One region of the Subdoligranulum sp. APC924/74 genome, then DNA from elsewhere that is predicted to be linked to it. Evidence: riboswitches for the same ligand, from Rfam matches in the RefSeq annotation. Region 1 holds a riboswitch; the other holds the start of a gene.
The links. Region 1 has a riboswitch for thiamine pyrophosphate ahead of thiT (energy-coupled thiamine transporter ThiT). Riboswitches for the same ligand answer to the same signal wherever they lie in the genome.

Region 1 (11,199 bases):
CCCAGGGTCTGGTCATACCCGCGCAGGAAACCGGTATACACCGTGCTGCCTGCCTCTTTGACCGGGCCTTCCCACTTGGCCCAATAGGCGTTGTTGTCGGCCAGGTCGGTGCGGGCAGCATCGCACAGGGTGCGGTAATTTTCGCTGGCGGCCTGCGGGTCAGCGCTGTACCAGGCGTTGGAAAGGTACAGGTAGCCCATCAGCCAGCCGGAATATTCATATGCCGCATCACCACAGGTGGTGGAAGCCCGGATCGCCACAAAGTTTGCTTCCTGCTCGGCCGCCACGCCGCGCTGGTGGCTGAACTCGTGCGCAATGGTGGCGGGCAAAAACACCGCCGGGCAGTCCACATTCAGGGTGCTCTCGCCAAACAGGGGGCACAGGTAGCCGGTAAAGCCTGCCGCGCTCATCAGCTTGGAATAAAACGCCGGTTTGGGGCTGCGGTGCGGCCCGGCCAAAAAGGGATATTCCGCCACAATGCCGTCATACACATGGCCGGTGTTCAGCAAAATTTTCTCCTTGCTCACGGCGAACAGACCGGTTTCGTCCCGTGGGACGGTATCAGCGGCGGCGTTCACCTGCTCGGCAAACCACACGGTGGTGGCGGCCAGCTGTTCCACGCTCAGGGCCGGGGCCTGCATGTTGGCCTGCGCGGCAAAGCTGGGTGCATAATACTGGGTGCCCCACAAAGCGCACACCCCGGCATAGATCCACACCGCCGCGGTGCCCACATGCAGCACCCAGGCGGCAAAGCCTGCCTGTTTGCGGTGCATAGCCCGCACAATGCGCTGCACCAGCCGAACCAGGCAGATCAGAATGGCCGCCGTGGCAGCCAGCTCACAAAAGCTGAAGGGTAGCGGCTCCACCAGCGCAGAAGCAAACCGCTTGACCGGCATGGAAACATACTCCACCCACCACTGCATGGCCGCGGCACTGCGGCGTGCGGCCCAGAACACACCCAGCGCCGCCGCCCCGCCGCCCAGCAGGGCCAGCCCGGCTTTGTGGGCGCGGCCAAATGCACGCACGGCGGCTGATACTTTTTTCTGCATCTTGTTTTCCCCTATTTATCGCAACTTTTATCTCATAATTTTTCTAAGGTGTATCTGGTGTATCTGAAAACAAAGAAAATGACGGATATTTCGCAAACACAAGCAGGATGTAAGGCAAAGAGCCGCAGGAATCCTTTGTGGATTTCAAGACCTTTTAAGGCAATACCGCATAATTCTAAGTGCCGATACGGCGAGCGAGGTGCGGCAGATGCTAAGCCAAAAGCGCAGATAATACTGGATGTATTATCGAGCATTTTGGCAACGCAGATGCCGTTCCGCAGCCGCCGGAGCGGTGCTTAAGCCGTAAGGCGGGAATTATGCGGTACTGCCTTAACACAAAATCCCGCCATATTTGTAGAAATAGACGATATTTTCGACGTTTCAGACACACCATTTTATTATACGGGCCGCCCCCTGTTTGCGCAAGGGCCGTGCCTATGTTATAATAAGTTTATTTAACACACGTTCAATTTTGCAGGGTAAGGGGGCAGAGCGATGCGGCCGGATGTGGAAGAGTTTTTCTGCGGCATCAGCTTTGACGCTTACCGCCTGCTGGGTTCCCACCCGGCGGGGCCGGGGCGCGGCTGGCTGTTTACCCTGTGGGCGCCGCACGCCCGCCGCGTGCAGCTGCTGGGTGACTGGAACGGCTGGGATCTCTATTCCGCCGCCGAGCTCACCTTTTGTGAGGACGGCCTGTGGCGCGGGCGGGTGCCCCAGGCGCAGCTTGGGCAGCTGTACAAGTATAACATTCAGGGGCCGGACGGCAGCTGGCAGCTGCGGGCAGACCCGTTTGCCTTTGCGTTTGAAGCTCTGCCCGGCACGGCTTCCCGCCTGGCGGAGCCGAATTACCCGTTCGCCGCTCCCTTGCTGCGCGGTGCCCGCCGGGATGCTCCCGTTCTGATTTACGAACTGCACGCCGCCAGCTGGCACCGCCATTGGGACGGCCGCTATTACACCGGGCCGGAGCTGGCAAAAAGTCTGGTACCCTATCTTGTGGAGCACCACTACACCCATGTGGAGTTTTTGCCGCTGGCAGAATACCCGTTTGACGGCAGCTGGGGCTACCAGGGGTGCGGGTATTTTGCCCCCACCCAGCGCATTGGCGGGTTTGCAGGCTTTGCCGCGCTGGTGGATGCCCTGCACGCCGCAGGCATTGCCGTGCTGATGGATTTTGTGCCGGTCCATTTTGCGCCGGATGCCGACCGCCTGGCCTGTTTTGACGGTGCGCCTTTATTTGAATCCGGCCCCAGCGACTGGGGCAGCCTGAACTTTGATCTGGCCAGCCCGCCGGTGCGCAGCTTTCTGCTCAGTTCGGCGGCGTTCTGGCTGCAGGTGTGCCGGTGCGACGGCCTGCGGGTGGATGCCATCGGCAACGCGCTGTACCACTGCCCCAACGGCTGGCAGGCAGCAGAGTTTTTCAAAACGCTGACAGCCGGGCTGCACGCGCGGTTCCCCGGCTGCATGCTGGTGGCAGAGGACAGCGCCGGTTCCATGAACGCCACCTCCGATACCGCCAGCGGCGGGCTGGGCTTTGACTATGTGTGGGAGATCGGCTGGACACAGGATACGCTGGCCTATTTTGCCGCGCCGTTCGGCGGGCGCAGCGCTCTGTTCCGGCAGTTGTGCGGCAGCTTTGGCCCCTTTGGCACGGTGCAGGGCATCAACGCGCTGAGCCACGATGAAAACCACCCCGCCAGCATTTTCACCCGCCTGTATGGCAATGTAGAAGAAAAGCTGGCCCAGATGCGGCTGCTGCTGTTATTACAGGCCGCCCGCCCCGGCAAAAGCCTGCTGTTTGCGGGGGTGGAGTTCGGCCAGCCGGATGCCTTTACCGATGGCCGGGAGCCGAACTGGGCTATGCTGGCGGACGCCGGGCACCGCGCCCTGGCTGATTACAGTAAGGCGCTGAATGCTTTCTGCCTGGCACACCCGGCGCTGTATGCGCCCCAAAGCTTTGCCTGGACCGCGCAGGATGCAAGCACCGGCGTGCTGGGCTTTACGTTGCAGGCCGGCTGTGAAACACTTTTGTGCGCCCTGAACACCGGCACACAGGCTGTACAGGGGTTTGGGCTAAAGCCGGGCTGGGGCAGCTGTGCCCTGCCGCTGTTTGCCGCGGGCTGGGTGGATAATGCTCCCCGCCCCATTGCCAACGGATGGCTGGCGCTGGACCTTGCACCGTTAAGCGGCGGAATTTGGCAGATCGAGTAGTTTTCCGCCTTGACAAATCGGCATTTCCTGCTATACTGGGAACCGGACATAAGAACAGGGGCGCTGGAGGGCATCTCCGGCTGAGATCAAAGCAACTGTGTTTTGAGCACCCTATACCTGATCCGGGTAATGCCGGCGTAGGAAGTTTTGCTGTGGTTATATACTGCTCACAACGCTTTTGGCGCCCGCTGTACCTGCGGGCGCTTTTCTTGTTTTTATGTACTATTTTTCAGGAGTGGTATGTATATGTCATCCTCTTACACCAAAACGCGCATTATGGTAGAATGCGCCCTGATGATTGCGCTGGGCACCATCCTGGCCAACATCAAAATCTATGAGCTGCCCAACGGCGGCTCCATCACGCTGTTCAGCATGGTGCCGTTCATTCTGGTATCCTTCCGCCACGGGGTCAAGTGGGGCCTGTTCACCGGCTTTGTGAACAGCCTGCTGCAGATGCTGCTGGGCTTTTATGCGCCCCCGGCGCCCGGCCTGCTGCCTTTGGTGGGCATGATCCTGCTGGATTATGTGCTGGCCTTCTCCTTTCTGGGGCTTGCCTGCGTGTTTGCCAAGCCGTTCAAAAACAAGCTGGTCGGCGTGGCCGTGGGCTCCGCCGCCGTGTGCGTGCTGCGTTTCCTGTGCAGCTTTTTGTCCGGCGTGCTGATCTGGGGCAACCTGAGCGATGGTCTGCCCGCGTGGATCTACAGCCTGACTTACAACGGCTCCTACATGCTGCCGGAAGGTATTATGACCACCATTGCCGTGGTGCTGCTGTACAAGGCTGCGCCCCAGCTGTTCAGCGCCAACAACTGATTTTGCCATTTTCAACTCCGTTTGCCTGGGGTGCCGTTTTTACGGCGTCCCAGGATTTTTTATTTCCTTTTTTCTTGATTTGCCCGTACCTGCTGCACAAAAGTTTTACCATGGCAGACATCACATTTTCCGCCCCGCCCGCCAGCCGCACCGCACGTTTTTTGCCCTGCACCAGCAGCTGCCCGTTTCAGCTGCTAACTATTACAGAAATGCGTTTTTGTACAGTTTTTTCAAATGTATTTTTGTTGCAATATTTTAGCAAAAAACGCTCACTTTATGTTATCTTTATCTATCTCTTTGTTTCGTTAAAGCGCCGGGGCACCTGTCTTTCTTTCAAGTTTCGGTCAAAATGCGTTATATTTTTAGCAATATAACCAAAGTCACCTTTGTTTTTTCGGCATTGTGCTATTTTGACAAAATACATTTGCAATTTATTGAAAATATGTTAAAATAGATTTAACAGATTGTTACACCGCAAACAATGTTCCTATTTACCACTGCATGAACGGGAATTTTGCTAACCAGAGCGGTTTTGCAATCCCCACCGGGGGCATTAGCTTCACCCCGGCAAAATACGTCCGTATTAGGAGGAATGTATCTTATGATGAAATGGCTGCAAAAGCTCGGCAAGGCGTTGATGCTGCCCGTTGCCGCGCTGCCCGTCTGTGGTATTCTGATGGGTATTGGCTACGCTCTGGCTCCCGCCGTTATGGGTGCTGAAGGTCCTACTACCGGTGCTGCTTACACGGTCGGCTTCCTGCTGGTCAAGGCTGGCGGCGCTCTGATCGATAACATGGCTTGGCTGTTCGCCATCGGCGCAGCTGTCGGCCTGGCAGACGACCATGACGGCACCGCTGGTCTGGCTGGTCTGGTCAGCTTTTTGATGATGCAGCAGCTGCTCAGCCCCGGTGTTGTGGGCACCATCCGCGCTGCTGTTGGTTCCACCCTGGAAGAAGGCACCGTTGATTACATTGCTTTCAGCAAGATCGCCGGCAACTCCTTCATCGGCATCCTGGCTGCTGTCATCGGCGCCACCTGCTACAACAAGTTCAAGAGCACCAAGCTGCCTGACTGGCTGGCATTCTTCAGCGGCAAGCGCAGCGTTGCTATCATGACCGCTTTGGTTTCCATCGTGACTTCTGTTATCCTGCTGTTCGTCTGGCCCGTTATCTTCGGCATTCTGGTTGCTCTGGGCAACGGCATTGCCGGCTTGAGCGGCATCGGCGCAGGTATCTATGCTTTCCTGAACCGTCTGCTCATCCCCACCGGCCTGCACCACGCTTTGAACAACGTGTTCTGGTTTGACACCATCGGCCTGGGCGACCTGAAACACTTCTGGGCTGGCGAGACCAGTGCTGACGTGGGCTGGGACCTTGGCATGTACATGTCCGGCTTCTTCCCCTGCATGATGTTCGGTATCCCCGGCGCTGCACTGGCTATGGTCCGCACCGCAAAGAACAAGAAGGCTGCTATCGGTCTGGTTGTTTCCGCCGCTATCTGCGCTTTCGTCTGCGGCGTTACCGAGCCGTTTGAGTTCGGCTTCATGTTCCTGTGCTTCCCCCTGTATGTTGTTTATGCTGCTCTGTACGGCATTTTCACCATCATCACCTACTACTCCGGTTTCCGCGCTGGCTTCTGCTTCTCCGCAGGCGCAACGGACCTGGTTTTCTCCGCTTCCCTGCCCGCAGCTGCCAAGACTTGGATGATCATTCCTCTGGGCATTGCCGCTTTTCTTGTGTTCTACTTTGTCTTCTACTTCGCTATCACCAAGTTTGACCTCAAGACCCCCGGCCGTGAGGACGACGATGTGGAAGAAAGCGAAAAGAACATCAAGCTTTCCAACAACAACTACACTGCGATTGCTACCGGTGTTCTGGCTGCTGTCGGCGGCAAGGAGAACATTACCGGTGCTGACTACTGCGCAACCCGCCTGCGCCTTGAAGTGAAAGATTCTTCCGCTGTGAATGAAAAGGCTGTCAAGGCTGCCGGTGCTGCCGGTGTCATCCGCCCGTCCAAGACTTCCTGCCAGGTTGTCATCGGGCCTCAGGTTCAGTTCGTGTTCGATGAACTGAAGAAGATGCTGTAATTTAAGTAACAGCAAGGGCAAGGGTTCTGGTTCCTTTGTTCCACGCCGCAGGCTGGCCGCCATGGCCCTGCCTGCGGCTTTTTTGTTTTGGTGGGCAAAAGCTGGCGTTTAACTCTTTCTTTTCTTGCTTGATTATGTTAAAATCAGAACTATAAATGCCTCCTGCGGGTTTGCCGCAGCGGCAAAAATACACTACCCAAGGAGGTACTTTGTAACATGAACTCATTCCAACGCATCTGCCGGTCGCCTGCTTTTTTGGTGCTGGCCCTGATTTTGTGCGCCGCCGTGATTGCCGGCGGCGTTGCCCTTGCCCCCGCCGCCCCCAAGGTTTGGATCGTGATCCCCGTGCTGCTGGCTGTGGCCGCGGTTATCTGCTTCTTTGTGGCGCGCTCCACCAGCAAGGCCGCGCTGCAAAAAAAGAAAGAGGCGGAAAACGAGGGTGTGGTAAAAGCCGACCTTGACCATGCCGGCATTGCCGCCAACATTCTGGCTGCGCTGGGCGGTAAGGCCAATGTGCAAAAAGCCAGCTGCTGCGCCACACGGCTGCGCTTCCAGCTGAAAGACGGTGCTAAGGTGGACGAAAAGGCACTCAAATCCGCCGGAGCTTCCGGTGTGATCCGCTCCACCCCCACGGCCTGCCAGGTCATTCTTGGCACGCAGGTCCGCTTTGTTTACGAAGAACTGCAAAAGCTGCTGTAAGGCAGCGTTCCCCATCCTGGTTCCGGCTTCCGGAGCCAGGATTTTTTGTTATATTTTCCTAAAATATTTCTTTGTTTTTTCTCTCTTTTTTCTACAATCTCTAGTTTCTTTGTGGTGTTTGTGCTATACTATAGGTAATGGCTGTCCGCGCACAAAAAAAGAATAAGGAGATGTTCCCCATGAAAATTATTCGTGCAAAAGATTATTATGATATGTCCCGCAAAGCGGCCAATATCATCTCGGCACAGGTCATCATGAAGCCCAACTGCGTGCTGGGCCTGGCAACCGGCGGCACCCCCGTTGGCACCTACAAACAGCTGGTTGAATGGTACAACAAGGGCGACCTTGATTTTGCGGAAGTAAACACCGTCAACCTGGACGAATACCGCGGTCTGCCCCGCGAGCATCCCGAAAGCTACTGGTCCTTCATGCACCGTAACCTGTTTGACCTGGTCAACATCCGCCCCGAAGCCATCCATATGCCTGCCGGCACCAACATGGATGCTGCTGCCGAGTGCTCCCACTATGATGAAATCATCCAGCATCTGGGCGGCGTGGATCTGCAGCTGCTGGGCATTGGCCACGATGGCCACATTGGCTTTAACGAGCCGGGTGCCGCTTTTGAGCTTGGCACCCACTGTGTCCACCTGACCAAAGAGACCATTGAGGCCAACAAGCGCTTCTTTGACAACAACGAAGATCTGGTCCCGAAAGAAGCCTACACCATGGGCATCAAAACCATCATGCAGGCCCGCAAGGTTCTGATGGTTGCCAACGGCGTTGGCAAGGCTGACATCATTAAGAAAGCTTTCTTCGGCCCCGTCACGCCGGAAGTTCCCGCTTCCATCCTGCAGATGCACCCGGATTTCACCCTGGTGCTGGATGCCGAAGCTGCTTCCAAGCTGGACTAAGCGTATCGCTCAAGCCCTTACTGCATAACTGATAAGAGGAAATTTCTCAATGATTATCAAAAATGCAAAAATTTATACGCCGGAACATACCTTCAAAACAGGGGATCTGACCATCCGGGATGGCCGCATTGCCTTTGGTGCGCCCCCGCTGGAGGGCGAGGAAGTTCTGGATGCCAACGGTGCCTATGCTCTGCCCGGTTTGGTGGATATTCATTTCCACGGTGCTGTCGGGCATGATTTCTGCGATGCCGATGAAGCCGGCTTGCAGGCCATTGCCGATTTTGAGGCCAGCAAAGGCGTGTTGGCCATCTGCCCCGCCACCATGACGTTCAGCGAGGAGATTTTGAACGGCATTATGGATGTGGCCGCCGCCCACAAGAACGGTCAGGGTGCTGACTTGGTCGGCATCAACATGGAAGGCCCTTACATCAGCCCCAAAAAGATCGGCGCACAGAACCCCAAGTATGTGCAGGGGGCCGATGCCGCCATGTTCCGCCGGCTGCAGGCACGCAGCGGCGGGTTGATCAAGCTGGTGGACGTTGCCCCGGAAGAACCCGGCAATCTGGATTTTATCCGTGACTGCCACAACGAGGTGTGCATCTCGATTGCCCACACCTGCACGGATTATGATACCGCCAAGGCTGCGTTTGCCGCCGGTGCCAGCCACATGACCCACCTGTATAACGCCATGCCCGGCATCACCCACCGCGCCCCCGGCCCCATTATTGCCGCGCTGGAAGACGGTGCCGATGTGGAGCTGATCACCGATAATGTTCACATTCACCCCGCTGTGGTGCGCTTTACCTTTAACACCTTCGGGGATGACCATGTGATCCTGATTGCGGACAGCATGATGGCCTGCGGGCTGCCGGACGGCGCTTATAGCCTGGGCGGCCAGGCCGTTACGGTGCGCGGCCCCCGCGCCACCCTGACCGAACACCCCGATACCATCGCCGGCAGCGCTACCTGCCTGTATGACTGCATGCGCCGTGCTGTGTGCGAGATGGGCGTTCCGCTGGAAAGCGCGGTGCGCGCCGCGACCGAAAACCCGGCCCGGAGCATTGGCGTTGATGCTGATTATGGCTCTTTGGCCGCCGGGCGCTATGGCAACGTGGTTCTGGCCGATGATGACCTGAACATCCTTGCCGTGGTGCAAAAGGGCAAAGTTATCCACGATAACCGCTGAACTTGTTGAAAATCCGGGCGCTTGCCAAAAAGCGTCCGGATTTTTTGTTTTGCTCCCTGTACGCCGCTGCTGCGGCTTTTCTGCACAGTGCTTTCTTTAGGCAACACCGCACAATTCCCGCCTTGCGGCTTAAGCACCGCTCCGGCAGCTGCGGCACGGCATCTGCGTTGCCAAAATGCTCGATAAGACATCCAGTATTATCTGCGCTTTTGGCTTAGCATCTGCCGCACCTCGCTCGCCGTATCGGCACTTAGAATGATGCGGTATTGCCTTTACAAAAAACGGTACAGACTTTATAATGGATAAGTATGCTGTCGGGTACTCTGCCCGCAGCGAACGGTTAAAACGGAAAGGAGCGATCTTATGATCCGCTTTGAATGTGATTATGGCGAGGGTGCCGCCCAGCCGGTGCTGGACCTGCTGCAAAAGACCAATCTGGAACAGACCCCCGGTTACGGCATGGACGATTACTGCGATCAGGCCCGCGGCCTGATCCGTAAGCTGTGCGATGCCCCGGATGCCGGAGTCCACTTTTTTGTGGGTGCCACCCAGGCCAACTTTACCGTGGTGGATGCCCTGTTAAAACCCTGGCAGGGCGTGCTGTGTGCCGACAGCGGGCATATCAATGTACATGAAACCGGCGCGGTGGAAGCCACCGGCCACAAGTGCCTTGCCCTGCCCAGCGTGCAGGGCAAAATTACCGCCCAGCAGGTGAGGGATGCTTATGATGCTCACTGGGCCGATGCCAGCCACGAGCACATTGCCCAGCCCGGCATGGTGTATATCTCCAACCCCACTGAGGACGGCACCCTGTACACCAAGGAGGAGCTGACCGACCTTTCCGCCACCTGCTATGACTGCGGCCTGTACCTGTTTGTGGATGGTGCCCGCATGGCTTACGGCCTTGCCAGCGAAGCCAATGATCTGAACCTGCAGGATTATGCCAACCTGTGCGATGTGTTCTACCTGGGTGGAACCAAGTGCGGTGCGCTGTTTGGCGAAGCTGTTGTCATCAATAACCCCGATCTGGACCAGGATTTCCGCTACGCCATCAAGCAGCACGGCGCCATGCTGGCCAAGGGCCGCCTGCTGGGGCTGCAATTCCTTGCCCTGCTGAACGGCGAGGACGGCACCGGTTCCAGCCCCTATTACACTATGGCCGCTAAGGCGGACCGCCAGGCCATGCGCATCCGCGCTGCGTTTGAAGCAAAGGGATGCGCCATGCTGTTTGATTCCCCCACCAACCAGCAGTTCCCCATCCTGCCCAACAGCTGGTACAATGCCCTGAGCGAAAAGTACGCCATGACCCTGACCGCCAAGCCGGACGCCGAGCACACTGCCGTGCGGTTCTGCACCAGCTGGGCCACCCGTGACGAGGACGTAGACGCCCTGTTGGCGGATATTGCCAGTCTGTGATGATAAAGTATATTCTGAAATAATAAACGATGCGCCCTTTGCGTTGGGCAGGCTGCGAAGCCTTGGCCGCTGCAAAGGGCGCATGTTTTTTTTCGTAACAAATTGGAAAGGAAGGAGAAGGAGGAGAAATGTATGTAAAGCCGGTTGCCCGGCATTGTTGGTTGTCTGGCCTTCGCCGGCGGCCGCTGCGATTGCTGCGGGCGTCTGGCATGGCGAAGGACGCAGTGGATGTTTTAAAACGTCGTTTACGTTTTTGTTTCTCTCTTTCGAGTACACTGTTATTATACGGGCAGATTATGGAAACCTCGTTAAAGAGTTCTGAACGATTTGGTAAGATTTGGTGAACAAATTTTGAATAAGCAAAAGCGATGCCAATAAGCCCAAAAGCACACAAAAAGCGGCTGGCCGTGCAGGTGATTTTGTCTGCACGGCCAGCCGTTTCGCTTTTTATCGTTTTATTTTAGCCTTTGGTTTTCTGCACGCGCTTGTCGCACCTGGTGGCCAGGCGGGTGCCAATGCTTTGCAGCACCTGCACCAGCACAACCAGCAGCGCAGTTGCAAAAATTTCCAGCACCAGGTTATAGCGGTAGTAGCCATAGTTGATGGCAACCTTGCCCAGGCCGCCGCCGCCGATCACACCTGCCATAGCGCCATAGCCCAGAATGGTTGTGGCAGCAATGGTTGCGTTGGCAATCAGGCTGGGCATGCTTTCTGGGATCAGCACCTTGGTGATGATCTGCAGCGGGGTTGCCCCCATGCTCTGGGCTGCTTCCACCACGCCGGAATCCACCTCACGGATGCTGGTTTCCACCAGACGGGACACAAACGGGAAGG
Region 2 (8,043 bases), on a different contig from region 1:
GTTTTACACCAAAACGTCCTTGATCAGCAGCGAAAGCCCGCCCGTTGCGCTGTGGATGAACTCCACTGCATCGTCGCTGTTGCACAGTTCCGCGGGGATCTTGATCTCAATACCGGATTCGGTCTTAAAGCTGCGGCTTTCCAGCTTTTTGATGCGGGACGGGCTGACCGTGACCCGGTCGTTGCGCTCCACGCCGGAATCTGCCAGCGCCTGCTCAAAAGCGGGCACGGCAAGGGGATACTGCTCCTCCATGCGGGTGCGCACATCCTCCACCGAGATGGTGTTATCCACCGCCTGGTTGCGTACCAGCAGCTCCACGGCGGTTTCGGTGCCGCCGTCAAAGGGCGGCACATCGTCCAGCTGTTCCGGCTCCGGGTAGGCCTGCTGCACGGCGGCCACAGCGGTTTCGCATACGGCTTTCAGCTTGGCCTTTTCCGGCATGGCCTGGGTGCAGGCAAACACTTTTGTGGAAAGGTAAAAGTCTTTTTTATCGTCCAGCGCCACCTTTTTTTCAATCAGGCGAATGGTCAGGTTGGCGCGGTCGATCAGCGCGGCTTCGTCCGCCTTGCTGTTGCCAGGCAGCAGGGTGCGCTGCGGCGCAATGGTGCTGCACTGGCCGTTGCCCATCACGTTGGTTACATGGGTAAAGCCGGGGCGGTAGTTCAGTTTAAGCACCGCATAAAACGGCACACCATCCGCAGCGCAGTCCACCACGGCCAGGTCACCGGAGGGGATGCCCTGATATTGCAGCAGCTGTTCAAAAATCACACCCGCAATACGGCGCGAAAGGTCAATAAAGTCATCGTTGTGCTGCATCTCCTGCAAAAAGGGGGAATCCGGCAGAAAGCGGCAGTTTTTGCTGTCATCGCTGGCAAATGCCTTTTCAATGCAGACGGAAAAATATTCATAAAGGTCAGCATCCAGCTCCATCGGCCGGTCCGAAAGCACCGGTTCCGATGCGCCGGCATCCAGAATATGTAAAATGACCTGATTGATTTTGACATCCATGGGGGCAGCTCCTTTGGTTTGAATTGGACTATCAGTATAGCATATTTTGCCGAAGTTGGACAGGGCAATTTTTGCCTTCCCGCATAAGGGACCATAGCGGCGGGAATCATGATGGGTAGAAAGAAGGGATGCAGAATGAGTACCCGTATCACCCATCAGGCGGATGGCACCGCCCGCGGCCAAACGCAGCAGAACACCGCCAACAGCATTATTGACCTGCGCAAACAGCCCGCCCACACACCCAAGCAGGCCGAGCCCGCCAAGCCGGACTGCTGCGGCCAGCCGCCGGTGCCCGCCCGCCAGAAAAACGCGCGGGAATACCTGGCCGGGCGCAGCCCCGGCGTGATGCAGAGTTACGCCCCCAACGCCGCCGCCAGCCCCGTGGAGGGCTGGGTGGAGGATGACGAAACGGTGCACCGCCTGGCACATTGGAGGGAGGAAGCGATTTATTGAGTGCAGGGTTTGCGGCAAGGCCCGGCAGCGGGACGATGCTAGCATCGTCCCCTACAAATCATTTGCGGCTTTTATCACAATCGGCAAGGTTTCTCTGCGGCGGGATGAGGGCATCCCGCCCTACAGGGATAAAATACCATTTGGCGTGTATACGAAAAAAGCAGAGCTTTTGACAGCTCTGCTTTTGCATTTTATGGGGATTTCTTATTTTATGCCTTGCTCTTGTTCTTTTCCACGCACAGCCCCCACACCACGGTGATGAACATGGTGATGAGCATATCCGGCAGGGTATTGCCCAGCACAAAGTCAATGTTCATCAAGATGCGGTAGATCACAAAGCCCACCAGCCAGATGATCATGCGGGAAGCGGAAAGCTCCTTGGCGGAAACATCCGAATGCAGGATAAAAGCATCGGCAATCTGCACGGCGATCATCGGGGCAAACACAGAGCCGATGAGGTACAGGAAATCGGTGATATCATCCATGGGGAAAATAATCGCGCCCACGGTGCCAATGACGGTCACGATCAAAGCGACCTGCTTGCCCTTGAACTTGGGGGCGATGGTCTCGGCAGAGATACCGGCGCTCCAAGCATCCAGGAAGGTGGTGGTGACGGTAGAGAACACCACGATCAGCAGGCCGACCACTCCAAGGCCAGCCTGCAGCAGGATCTGGGCGATATCGCTCTGGCCGGTATAGATGGCAGCGCCCATGCCAATGAGGTACATCCAGCAGGAAACAACACCGTAAGTAACAGTGCTGGCCAGGGTAGCGGCAAAGGGCTTTTCGGCTTCGCGGGTGTAATCGCTGATGAGCGGCAGCCAGGACAGCGGCATGGCAACGGCCAGCTCCACGGCAGCGCCAAAGCTGAGGGAATCATCCTGCGCGGTCATGATACCGTTGCCGCCAAAGAAGATGACCTTGCACATGACAAGGGTCAGCACGAACAGCAACACCATAACCACCTGGTTGATGCGGCCCAAGTCGGTCAGGCCGATCAGAATCCAGACCAGGATCAATGCGCCGATAACAAGGCACCACAGCCAGGCACCCACACCGGCAATGCCGTTTGCCGCCAGCGCGCCGTCATAAATCATGATGGCTGTCCAGCCGACCAGCTGCAGCACGTTGAGGGCGGCAAACCACAGGCTGCCTTTTTTGCCAAAGCTGAGCTTGGAGGTTTCCATGGCGGAAAGCCCGGTGCGCCCGCCGATGAGACCGGCAAAGAACATCATGGTGCAGCCGATCAGATGGCCCAGCAGGATTGCGGCAAAGCCCTTGGCCATGCCGAGGGGGGCAAAGTAAGTGCCGGTCAGGATCTCAGCAATGGAAACACCAGCGCCGAACCAGATCAGGCTGTTTTGGAATACAGAAGTCTTTTTCATGCTTCGGCCTCCTTGCTCCACTCGTTATCCAATGCAAAGGCGTGGTTCATGGGGCCGGAGCCATGGCCCAGGTCCAGCATGGCGGCCAATGCGCCGGAAATATACGCCTTGGCGCGGCGCACAGCGGTTTCCAGATCATAGCCCTTTGCCAGGTTGGAGGCAATGGCGCTGGACAGGGTGCAGCCGGTGCCGTGGGTGTTGGGGTTATCAATGCGCTGGCCGTTGAACCAGGCGGCGCTGCCATCGGTCAGCACCAGCAGGTCGTTGGCATCGTTCAGGTTATGCCCGCCCTTGCACAGCACATTGCAGCCAAATTTCTGGCTGATCTCTTTAGCGGCGTTTTCCATATCGGCAGCCGTCTTAATGCTGTGGCCGCACAGGATCTCCGCTTCGGGGATGTTGGGGGTAATGACTTCCGCCAGGGGCAAAAGCTCAGTTTCCAGCGCGGTAACTGCGTCCGGTTCCAGCAGGGCTGCGCCGGAGGTTGCCACCATCACGGGGTCCACCACGATATGCTTTGCGCCGTACTGCCGCAGCTTTTGGGCGATCACGCGGATCAGCTCCTGAGAGCTGACCATACCGATCTTGACAGCATCCGGGTAGATATCCGTAAACACGGCATCCAGCTGCTGCGCTAAAAATTCCGGCGTTGAATTCAGGATGCCGGTCACCCCAGTGGTGTTCTGGGCGGTCAGGGCGGTGATGGCGCTCATGGCAAACACGCCGTTCATCGTCATGGTTTTGATGTCGGCCTGAATTCCGGCGCCGCCGCTGGAGTCACTGCCAGCGATTGTCAATGCTGTTCTCATGTTTTTCCTCCTGTTGCCCGTATCGGGCGTGGTTCAGCATCAGGTAAAAATATCCGCCGTGCAAGGTGGTGCCCCCAATGCACAGCGCACCAACAGCGATAGGATGTATCGAACACCCCAAAGCTGCAAGGTCATATTATAACTGCCCGGCCAGGCGGTACAGTTCCCGGCTGGCAGCGCAGGGGTCGGCCTGGGCAAAAATGGCGCTGACAACGGCCACACCGGCCAGCCCCCTGCCCTGCAGCTGCAGCAGGTTGGCGGCGTCAATGCCGCCGATGGCTACAACGGGGATGTTGACCGCCGCCGTTACCGCGCGCATGGTTTCAGCAGTAACAGGGTGGGCGTCCAGCTTGGTGCCGGTCACAAAGGCCGCGCCGCAGCCAAGGTAGTCCGCGCCGTCGGCCTGGGCGGCCAGCGCTTCGGCAGCGTTATGGGCCGATACGCCCAAAATCTTATCCGACCCCAGCAGGGCGCGGGCGCGCTTAGCGGCCATATCGCTCTGGCCCACATGCACGCCGTCCGCCCCGGCTGCCAAAGCAATCTCGACATTATCATCAATCACAAACGGCACATGACGGAAGTGGCACAGGGCGGACAGTTCCTCGGCTTCGGCCAGCAGGTCGTGTTCGTCCAGGCATTTTTCCCGCAGCTGCACAAAGGTTGCCCCGCCGTCAATGGCCTGGGCCACTACATCGGCAAGGCGGCGGCCGTTCAGCCAGGTGCGGTCGGTCACAGCGTACAGGCGCAGCTGCTGCGGCAGAACTTTCATAAACAAAACCTCCAAAAAAGGCAAAACAAAAACGGGCGCGCCGGAAAAAGGCGCACCCGTTTTGTACACGAATGTTGCATTCTCCCTACGTTGGCATTACCCACATCAGGTTCATCGGGTCGGAACCGATTGTTCCCTCTCAGCCATAGTGGCTCCCCATAACGGGTACTATCATACCCCTTTTTGCGGATAAAAACAAGACCTTGACAAAATTCCCGTAAGTGTTTATGATGGGTAACGAAATCAGGGGAGCCTTTTTGGCTGAGAGGAAGCGCTGCTTCGACCCTTAATACCTGATGTGGACCATGCCACCGTAGGAAGACTTTCAACTGTTTTGTTTTGTCTTTTTTGCAGGGGCTCCGCGTTGGGCCCCTGCTTTTTTGTATCATATCAGGGCCGACCCGTTGGGCCGCCTTAGGGGAAAGGAAGGAAAACAGGCATTGTGCCCGAAGCTGCGGGGGAGCGCCCGGAGCTTTGTGATTCAGCGATGGGAAGCCGTGTTCCGGCGTGAGAGGAAGCCAGCAAGCTTCGACCGAACAGCGGGGAGAAGTGTTTGCCCGCTGCGCCCGTACAAGGCGGCTGACGGCAGATGCCTGCGGCAGCCTTCCGCTTTTTTGTTATATTGAAAAAGGAGTACTCGATATGAAAAAGTCCAATACCAAAAAGCTGGCTCTGGCCGGTGTTCTGTGTGCCGTTGCTGTTGTTGGCAGCATGTTTTCTTTCCCTGTATTTGGCAGCAAGTGCGCGCCGGTGCAGCACATGGTCAATGTACTGTGCGCCGTTCTGCTGGGGCCCTGGTACGGCGTTGGTGCCGCATTTGTGGCCAGCCTGCTGCGCAACCTGCTGGGCCTTGGCAGCCTGATGGCGTTCCCCGGCAGCATGTGCGGCGCTTTGCTGTGCGGCATTGTCTACCACAAAACCCACAAGCTTCTGCCCACTTTGATTGGTGAGGTGTTCGGCACCGGCATCATCGGCGGTTTGCTGGCATGGCCGGTTGCCATCTTGTTTATGGGCAAGGCCGCCGGTGACATTGCGTTCTATGCCTACATTGTGCCGTTCCTGGTTTCCACCGTGGGTGGTTCCATCATTGCCGGCATCATCCTGTTTGCACTGGAAAAGAACGGCACCCTGAAATCCATGCAGAACGCCCTGAACAAGTAACACGAGGTTTGTATTTATGTCCGTATCCGCACCGCTGGCTGCCATCCGGGCGCAGCACCCGCTTCTGCACTGCATTTCCAACATTGTTTCTGCCAACGACTGCGCCAACCTGGCGCTAGCCATCGGGGCAAGCCCCATCATGGCCCAGGCCCCGCAGGAAATGGCCGACATTGCCGCTTTGGCCAGCGCCGTTGTGCTGAACACCGGCACCCCGGACGAAGCCAAGTTCACCGCCGCCCGCACCGCCGGTGCCACGGCAAACCGCCGCAGCATCCCTGTCGTGCTGGACCCGGTGGGCGTGGGCGCAAGCCCCTGGCGGCTGGCAAACATCCAGAGCCTTTTGCAGCAGGTGCAGCCCGCCATTGTGCGGGTGAACGCCGGGGAGGCCGCCGCCCTGCTGGGCCTTGGCGGCAGCGAGCACGGGGTAGACAGTCTGACCGCCCCCAAAGCGCCCGCCGGGCTGGCCGCAGCGTTGGCGCAAAAGCTGGGGTGTGTGGTGCTGCTTTCCGGCACCGAGGACCTGATTGCCGATGGTCAGCAGCTCTGCACCGTGCGCGGCGGCAGCGACCGGATGCGCACCGTGACGGGGGCCGGGTGTATGCTTTCCGTTTTGTGTGGGGCGTTTGCCGCCGTACAGCCGGGGGATGCCTTTACCGCTGCCGTGCAGGCCGCACGGTTCTGGAAATCCTGCGCCGAGCAGGCTGAGGACCATGCCGCCGGGGCGGGCAGCTTCCGCGTGGCGCTGTTTGACGCGGCGGGCAGCATGACGGATGAAGTATTTGCCGGGGAATAATTTTTATGGTGGCAACTTAGTTGTACAAGTGCGTTTTTTCCCCCCGTACCCTGCTAGTGACTGATAAAACCATTGCCTTCTTTGTAGGGGCGGGGTCACTGACCCCGCTGCTCCCCTGCCCTAACACAAACAAAAATCAGCAAGGCCCGATACCGGGGTGAATCTCACCGCACGGTATCGGGCCTTGCTCTATATTGCTCTATATTTTATGTATTACTTCCCCGTTTGCCTGCTTTACCCAATCAGGCCGCTGTTCTTGACAGCCTGGACGGCTTCGGTGATTTTTTCCACCGGCAGGGTCAGGGCAAAACGGACGTAGCCTTCACCGGACGGACCAAAGCTGGAGCCGGGGGTGCAGATCACGCCGGCTTTTTCAATCATTTCCATGCAGAACTCCATGCTGGTGCCGTGCCCCTGCGGGACCGGTGCCCAGACGAACATGGAGCCATGGCTGTCCGGCACATCCCAGCCGATGGAGCGGAAGCCCCCGCACAGGGCGTCGCGGCGGCGCTGGTATTCGGCACACTGGGCCTTGATGGGCTCCAGCGGGCCTGTCATAGCGGCAATGGCGGCTTTCTGCTCCGGGATGAACTTGCCGAAATCGATCTGGGTGTGCAGCTTCTTGCATGCGGCAATCACATCGCGGCGGCCCACCAAAAAGCTGATGCGCGCGCCGGTCACGTTGAAGCTCTTGCTCAGGGAGAAGAACTCGACTGCGCAGGTCTCGGCGCCGGGAATGTTGAAGATGCTGTGGCCCACGGCACCATCAAAGATGATATCGCTGTAGGCGTTATCATGGATGAGCAGAATCTTATGTGCATTGCAGAAATCCACGATTTCCTGGTACAGCTCCGGGCTGCCCACGCTGCCCACCGGGTTGGCCGGCAGGGATACGATCATCATCTTGGCCTTATCAGCCACATCGTCGGGGATCTCCTTCACATTGGGCAGGAAGTTATGCTCTTTGGTCAGATGATAGTAGTACGGCACACCGCCGCCCAGCTTGACGCCGGTAATGAACACCGGGTAGCAGGGGTCCGGCAGCAGCACCACATCGCCGTCGTTCAGCAGGGCAAGGCCCATGTGGCCCATGCCGTCCTGGCTGCCGTTAAAGCTCATGATCTGGTCCGGGGTTATGCCGTCCACATCAAAGCGGCGCTTGTAATAAGCGCACACGGTATTCAGCAGTTCCGGCAGGTCCCGCAGGGAATACTTCCAGTTTTCGCTCACCATGGCGGCATCGCACAATGCCTGCTTGATGTGCGGCATCGGCTCAAAGTCCGGGGTACCGACCGAAAGATTGTACAACTTTTTGCCCTGTGCTTCCAGGGCCACCTTTTTATCATTCAGGGCGGCAAAAATTTCCGCGCCGAACAGGTCCAGCCGTTTTGAAAATTCCACTTCAAATGCCATGATTTTCTATCTCCTCTCCCAAGCCTGGGGTTATCCTCTATCCGGCAATACCAAATCATTCTAAGGCAATACCGCATAATTCCCGCCTGACGGCTTAAGCACCACTTCGGCGGCTGCGGCACGGCATCTGCGTTGCCAAAATGCTCGATAAGACATCCAGTATTATCTGCGCTTTTGGCTTAGCATCTGCCGCACCTCGCTCGCCGTATCGGCACTTAGAATTATGCGGTATTGCCCTAAGCGCCGATACAG

Region 2: another riboswitch for thiamine pyrophosphate. It lies ahead of thiE (thiamine phosphate synthase); the one in region 1 lies ahead of thiT (energy-coupled thiamine transporter ThiT).

Annotation. Positions count from the first base shown of each region.
Region 1 covers NZ_PSQF01000079.1:1,488-12,686, reverse strand. The annotation lists gene C4885_RS13075 (DUF3810 domain-containing protein) at 1-1,049, opposite strand, end outside; gene C4885_RS13070 (1,4-alpha-glucan branching enzyme) at 1,545-3,257, shown strand; TPP riboswitch at 3,304-3,418, shown strand; gene thiT (energy-coupled thiamine transporter ThiT) at 3,504-4,067, shown strand; gene C4885_RS13055 (PTS transporter subunit EIIC) at 4,669-6,153, shown strand; gene C4885_RS13050 (PTS transporter subunit EIIB) at 6,370-6,852, shown strand; gene nagB (glucosamine-6-phosphate deaminase) at 7,032-7,763, shown strand; gene nagA (N-acetylglucosamine-6-phosphate deacetylase) at 7,813-8,949, shown strand; gene C4885_RS13035 (low specificity L-threonine aldolase) at 9,313-10,365, shown strand; gene C4885_RS13030 (methionine ABC transporter permease) at 10,826-11,199, opposite strand, start outside.
Region 2 covers NZ_PSQF01000098.1:261-8,303, forward strand. The annotation lists gene C4885_RS13970 (nucleoid-associated protein) at 4-1,008, opposite strand; gene C4885_RS16550 (hypothetical protein) at 1,144-1,461, shown strand; gene cytX (putative hydroxymethylpyrimidine transporter CytX) at 1,671-2,846, opposite strand; gene thiD (bifunctional hydroxymethylpyrimidine kinase/phosphomethylpyrimidine kinase) at 2,843-3,655, opposite strand; gene thiE (thiamine phosphate synthase) at 3,792-4,424, opposite strand; TPP riboswitch at 4,490-4,593, opposite strand; TPP riboswitch at 4,660-4,761, shown strand; gene thiW (energy coupling factor transporter S component ThiW) at 5,067-5,585, shown strand; gene thiM (hydroxyethylthiazole kinase) at 5,602-6,378, shown strand; gene C4885_RS14000 (pyridoxal phosphate-dependent aminotransferase) at 6,613-7,791, opposite strand.